Regions from separate parts of the Micromonospora sp. NPDC023737 genome, predicted to be linked through region 2. Evidence: riboswitches for the same ligand, from Rfam matches in the RefSeq annotation. Region 2 holds a riboswitch; the other holds the start of a gene.
What was found. A riboswitch is a leader RNA that binds a small molecule or an ion and turns the genes downstream of it on or off. The one in region 2 is predicted to bind thiamine pyrophosphate.
Positions count from the first base shown of each region.

Region 1: linked by a shared signal. The riboswitch ahead of thiE (thiamine phosphate synthase) and the one ahead of AB0F98_RS27575 (ECF transporter S component) in region 2 are both predicted to bind thiamine pyrophosphate.

Region 1 covers NZ_JBFAAL010000002.1:202,632-206,029, reverse strand. The annotation lists gene thiO (glycine oxidase ThiO) at 1-929, opposite strand, end outside; gene thiE (thiamine phosphate synthase) at 926-1,552, opposite strand; TPP riboswitch at 1,547-1,655, opposite strand; gene AB0F98_RS06360 (ThuA domain-containing protein) at 1,954-3,398, shown strand, end outside.
Region 2 covers NZ_JBFAAL010000018.1:92,827-96,224, reverse strand. The annotation lists gene AB0F98_RS27585 (SIS domain-containing protein) at 1-311, opposite strand, end outside; gene AB0F98_RS27580 (alpha/beta hydrolase) at 364-1,194, opposite strand; TPP riboswitch at 1,268-1,372, shown strand; gene AB0F98_RS27575 (ECF transporter S component) at 1,449-2,039, shown strand; gene AB0F98_RS27570 (ABC transporter ATP-binding protein) at 2,167-3,398, shown strand, end outside.

The sequences.
Region 1 (3,398 bases), on a different contig from region 2:
TCCGGGGTGCCGGGGCGCAGCCCGGCGGCCGTCTCGATCAGGTCGTACTCGGCCAGCTCCGGCACCAGGTCCACGGCGGCCCGGAGCAGGCGGAGCACCGCCCCGGCGGAGACGTCGGTGTCGCGGCGCTCCTCGACGGTGGCGCCCACCACCACCTCGCCACCGGTCCGGGGCACCAGGTAGACCTGCTCGCCGTCGGCGTACCCCCGGATGACGTGCCGGAAGCCCGGCGTGGCGCCACCGGGCGCGCGGAGCCGGAGCACCTGCCCCTTGACCGGGCGGACCGGCAGCCCGGTGAGCGCGGCGGCACCGCAGCCCGCCGCCACCACCGTGACTGCGGCGTCCACGTCGGACAGCGCGCGGACCGGTTCGGGCACCAGCACCGCCCCGGCCCGCTCGGCGGCGGTACGCAGCGCGGGCACCAGCTGTCGCGGATCGACCTGGTGATCGGTCGCGGCGAGCGCGCCGCCGCGCACCCGGGGGGCGAGCGCCGGCTCGCGGTCGCGCAGCTCCGAGGGGCGCAGCGGGGTCACCGGCAGGTCGAGTTCCCGCTGGTACGCCCAGAGCCGCCGGGCCTCGGCCAGGTCGTCGCCGGTCAGCCCGACCAGCAGGGTGCCGTCGGTGCGGTAGCCGAGGTCGACACCGGTCGCCTCGGTCAGCTCGGCCGCGAACGCCGGCCAGCGGGCGGCCGATTCCACCAGCAGCCCGGTCAGGTCCCGTTCACCGAAGTACGCCTCGGCGATCGGGGCGAGCATGCCGGCGGCGACCGCGGAGGCACCCGAGCCCGGGGCGGGATCGTGCAGGGTCACCCGTAGCCCGCGTGCGGCGCAGCGCCAGGCGACGGCGAGACCGATCGGTCCCGCACCCACCACCGCCACGTCCGCCCGGGCCACGTCGCCGGCAGGGGTCGACGTGGACCGGGCGCTCAGCACGTCAGCGCCTCGATCAGCTCGGTCGTGGCGCGGGCCGGGTCGGCCGCCCCCGACAGCGCGCCGACCACCGCCACTCCGTACGCCCCGGCCGCCCGTAGTGCCGGTACGGCGGATGCGGTCACACCACCGATCGCGATCACGGGTACGTCGACCGCCTCGGCCACCGCCCGTACGCCGGCCACGCCGATCGGTGGGGGCAGTCCCTCCTTGGTGCGGGTGGGCCGGCAGGGGCCGACCCCGAGGTAGCTGGCGCCGGCGGTGACCGCCTCGGCGGCGGTGCCCGGCTCCCTCGCGGTGGCGCCGAGCACGGCGGTCGGGCCGAGCACCTGCCGGGCCGCCTCGACGGGCAGGTCGTCCGCGCCGACGTGCCCGCCGGCCGCGCCGACCGCCAGCGCCACGTGCAGCCGGTCGTTGACCAGGCAGGTCGCTCCGTACGGCGCGCAGAGCGCGACGACCCGGCGGGCCAGGTCGTACGTCTCGCGGTCGGTGGCGGAGTCCTCGACCCGGACCTGCACGACCAGGTCCGCGCGGGCCGCGGTCAGGGCGGCCCGGACCACGGTGAGCGGATCACGCCCGGGTCGGGTGTCGGTGATGAGATGCAGTCGTCCCAGGGACGCCACGGCAACACTCCTCCCTGCGCCGGCATTACCCGGATCAGGTTCGACGGTCGGGGGCTGACAGCCCCCCTCTCAGCCCGGTCCACCGGGCTCCCGTGGGTCACTTGCTCCGCCACCGTACGACAGACCCGGCGGCGCTGCCAAGGGTGAGGACGGCTACAGCGGGGGCGGGCTTCCGCCGGGGGCGCTTCATGCGGTCCTGTTCGGAATGTCGCCTGCCGTTGCGAAACCGTTACCGTCCGGCATCTTGCCCGACACGCATCAACGGGAATTAATTTGTTCAGCGATTCGACAAAATGTTGGTGCGGACGCCATGGCCCGGTGCCCGCACCACCCCACCCCCGGGACGGTCTTCGGCGAGCCGGCCCCCGCGATCCCCTGTCCACCGCGACATAGGAGGCGGCGTGTCCCGCACTCGTCGTGCCCGCTCACCCATCACAGCGATCCTGCTCTCCCTCGCCCTCACCTCGACGGCACTGTTCGGCACGTCGGCCGCGCAGGCCGCACCGACCGCCGGCGCGACCACCACGCGAGCCGCTCAGGCCGCCGCGGCCGCGCCGGTGACCCAGGCCCTGCCCAAGGCCGCCGCCGACGAGCCCTTCTCCGTGCTGGTCTTCTCGAAGACGGCCGGGTTCCGGCACGATTCCATCCCCACCGGCATCGCCGCCATCCAGCAGCTCGGCGCGGAGCACGGCTTCACCGTCGACACCACCGAGGACGGCGGCGCGTTCAACGACGCGAACCTCGCTAAGTACCAGGCCGTCATCTGGCTCTCCACGACCGGCGACGTCCTCGACGGCGACCAGCAGGCGGCCTTCGAGCGCTACGTCAAGGCCGGCGGCGGCTACGTCGGCATCCACGCCGCATCGGACACCGAGTACAGCTGGGGCTGGTACGGCGACCTGGTCGGCGCGTACTTCGCCGGCCACCCGTCGCCCCAGCAGGCCACGGTCAAGGTGGAGGACCACGCCCACCCGTCCACCAGTGAACTGCCGGACCGATGGTCCCGGTTCGACGAGTGGTACAACTACCAGTCCAATCCGCGCCCCGACGTGCACGTGCTGGCCAGCCTGGACGAGCGGAGCTACTCGGCGGGCGCCGGCGCGATGGGTGCCGACCACCCGATCGCCTGGTGCCAGGACTTCGACGGCGGCCGGTCGTGGTACACCGGCGGTGGCCACACCCGCGAGTCGTACGCCGAGCCGGAGTTCCTGAGCCACCTGCTCGGCGGCATCCGCACCGCTGCGGGAGCGGCGGGGGCCGACTGCGGCGCCTCGAAGACCGCCAGCTTCGAGAAGGTCACGCTGGACAGCAACACCAGCAACCCGATGGAGCTGGACGTCGCCCCCGACGGGCGGGTCTTCTACGTCGAGCGCGACGGCCGGGTGCAGATCGTCAAGCCGGACACCGGCAACACGGTCACCGCCGTCGACCTGGACGTCTTCACCGGAAACGAGGACGGCCTGATCGGCATCCGCCTCGACCCGGACTTCGCCACCAACAACTGGGTCTACCTGTACTACGCCCCGAACGACGGGATCGCGCGCAACCTGCTGTCCCGGTTCACGGTCACCGGCGACACGATCGACCCGGCGAGTGAGAAGCAGGTGCTGCGGGTCGACACCCAGCGCAACACCTGCTGCCACGCCGGCGGCAGCATGACCTTCGACAGTGCCGGCAACCTCTACCTGGCCACGGGTGACAACACGAACCCGTTCGAGTCGGGCGCGTACACGCCTATCGACGAGCGGCCGGGCCGCCAGGACTACGACGCGCAGCGCACCGCGGGCAACACCAACGACCTGCGCGGCAAGGTGATCCGCATCCACCCGGAGGACGACGGGACGTA
Region 2 (3,398 bases):
GCGTAGAGGCGGTGCGCGACCGTCGGATCCCGCTCCAGGGTGGGGCCGAGCACGTCGGCCGGGGCACCGCCGAGCAGTACCAGGTCGCGCAACGCGATCCGGTTGGTGGGCACCAGCCCGCCGGCCCGACCGGCGATCTCCATGGCGAGCGCCTCGGAGTGCCCGGTGCCGAAGGCGTGCACCACCCCGTCGGCGCGTACCGCCTCGGCGATCAGGTCAGCCGCGCGACCGACCGCCTCCCGCTGGCTGCCGGCCACCCGGTTCATCGTCTCGGTCACCACCGCCAGGTAGCCCTCGGCGCTCAGAGTCATCGTTCCTCCGTCCCATCCGTGCTGATTTCCCCACCGGGCCGCGTACGCCCGCTCAGGCCGTGCCGCGTACCCGGGTCAGGATCGCCTCGGCCAGCGGCGCCGGCGCCTCGTCCGGGATCCAGTGGCTCACCCCGGGCAGCTCCACGAAGCGGTAGTCGCCGGTCACGTGCTGCGCGCACATCTCCGCGACGCCCCGGCCGATCGCGTTGTCGCCGTCGCTCCAGACGTACGTGGTGGGCACGGTCACCGGCCCGACGGCGCCCAGCGCAGCCCCCGACATCGCCCGGTACCAGTTCAGCGCCCCGGTCAGTGCGCCGGGCTCGCGCATCGGCTCCGCGTACGCCGCCACCCGGGCCGGTTCGCCGACGCCGTGAAGGAGCCGCCGCAACCCTGCCGCCCGCAGCGCGAGCAGCGCCTTCTCGGCCTTCCCGGCCTGGCGGAACAGCACCATGTACGACGAGCGGGCCTGCTGCTTCGGGTCGTGCGCGAGCGCGTACGCCATCGCGGCCGGATGCGGCACCGAGACGGCGGTGAGCGTCCGGACCCGCTCGGGGTGCGCCGCGGCGACCGCCCAGGCGACGGCGGCGCCCCAGTCGTGCCCGACGAGGTGCGCCGCCTCGACGTCCAGCGCGTCGAGCAGCGCCACCGCGTCGGCCACCAGTTCCGGCAGCTGGTACGCCTCGACCTCCGCCGGCCGGGCGCCGGGCGAGTAGCCGCGCTGGTCGGGGGCGTACGTGCGCAGCCCGGCGGCGTGCAGAGCCGGCACCACCTCGTCGAACTCTCCGCCATGTTGCGGGAAGCCGTGCAGCAGCAGGACGGGCTCGCCGCCCTCCGGGCCGCCGGCGCGTACCACGAACTCCAGACCACGGGCGTCGATGCGCATGATCGGCAGCCTACCCAGGTCGGGCGGCATGGCCCGGCCCCTGCCCACGGTGCTAGCGTCTCCGTATCAATTTCACATCCGACAGGGGAGCGCACAGCGCTGAGAGTGCGGGCACGCCCGCAGACCCTCGAACCTGATCTGGGTAATGCCAGCGCAGGGAGTTCGGTCGACCTCCAGCCGCGTCGCCGTCCGGTGACCACCGGGCGCGGCGTGCGTCTTCTCCTGGTTCCTGCGGCTGAACTGGGAGCAAACAGATGAAAAGCAACGACACCAATCGCTGGCGAACCATCGACATCGTCGTCGCGTCGGTGATCGCCGTCGCCTTCGGCGTCATCTTCTGGGCCTGGAACCTGGTCTGGAGCGCCACCGACGCGGCGTTCGCCTTCTTCCCACCGGCCCAGACGCTGATCTACGGCGTCTGGCTGGTCCCGGCCGTGCTCGGTGGCCTGGTCATCCGCAAGCCCGGTGCCGCGCTCTACTGCGAGACGGTGGCCGCGATCCTGTCCGCGCTGCTGGGCAGCCAGTGGGCGAGCATCACGATCGTCCAGGGCGTGATGCAGGGCATCGGCGCCGAACTGGCCTTCGCGGCGTTCCGGTACCGCTCGTTCCGCCTGCCGGCGGCGGTGCTGGCCGGCGCGCTCACCGGCGTCAGCGCGGCGGTCTTCGACTTCGTCTACTGGAACACCGAGACCGACCTGGCGAGCTACCGGCTCCCGTACGCCCTGCTCACCGTCGTCAGCGCGACGATCGTGGCGGGCGTCGGCGGCTGGGCGCTGACCCGCGCGCTGGCGAACACCGGCGCTCTGGACCGCTTCCCCGTCGGCCGCGAACGCGCCGCGATCTAACCCCAGCCACGACCCCCACCCGCGCGTTGATCATGAAGTTATTGCCGCGACACGCCGTCGAATCCGGCAACAACTTCATGATCACGGGGGTGGGGACTCGGCCGGAAGATGGAGAGGGGTGATTGCGGTGGGCGCGGTGACGCTGCGGGGGTTCGGGTGGCGGCACGCCGGGCGGAAGCGGTGGGCGGTCCGCGGCGTCGACCTGCGCATCGAGCACGGCGAGCGGGTGCTGCTGCTCGGCCCCTCGGGCGCCGGCAAGAGCACCCTGCTCGCGGCGCTCGCCGGGCTGCTGCCGGAGGACTCGGGCGAGCAGAGCGGCACCGTCGAGATCGACGGACTCGACCCGCGTAAGGCCCGGGAACGCGTCGGTATCGTCTTCCAGGACCCGGAGAGCCAACTGGTGATGGCCCGCTGCGGCGACGACGTCGCGTTCGGGCTGGAGAACCGGGGCGTGCCGACCGACGAGATCTGGCCCCGGGTCGACGAGGCGCTGCGCCGGGTCGGCTTCCCGTACCGCCGGGACCGGCTCACCGCCGAACTGTCCGGCGGCGAACAGCAGCGGCTGGCGCTGGCCGGCGCGCTCGCGCTGCGACCGGGGCTGCTGCTGCTCGACGAGCCGGCCGCCAACCTCGACCCGGCCGGCGCGGCGCTGGTGCGTTCGGCGGTCGCCAGCGCGCTGGACGCCGACACGACGCTGATCCTGGTCGAACACCGGGTGGCCGAGGCGCTGCCCCTGGTCGACCGGGTGGTGGTGCTGGAACCCGGCGGCGGGGTACGCGCCGACGGAACGCCGGAAGCGGTCTTCGACGCGCACGGCGACGCACTCGCCGCCGAGGGCGTCTGGGTGCCGGGCCGCACCGTGCCGACGCGCCGCGCGGCCGCCGCGCCCGGCGAGGCGCTGCTCACCGCCGATCGGCTCGGCCTGCCGCCCCGCCTGGCCGAAACCGACCTGACCGTACGCGCGGGCGAGGCGCTCGCCGTGCTCGGCCCCAACGGGGCGGGCAAGTCCACCCTGGCGCTGCTCCTCGGCGGGCTGCTCAGGCCCGGCATCGGTACGGTCACCGCGAGCGCGGAGCTGGCCGGCCGGGACGCCCGCACTCCCCCGTATCGATGGCGCGCCCCGGCCCTGGCCACCCGGATCGGCTCGGTCTTCCAGGACCCGGAGCACCAGTTCGTCACCGGCACGGTCTTCGACGAGTTGGCGCTCGGCCCGCGCCGCACCGGCCGGCCCGAGGCGGAGGTCCGCGCCACGGTGGACGGGCTGCTCGACCGGCTGCGGCTGACCGCGCTCGCGGCCGCCAATCCGTACACCCTCTCCGGCGGTGAGGCGCGGCGGTTGAGCGTGGCGACGGCCCTGGC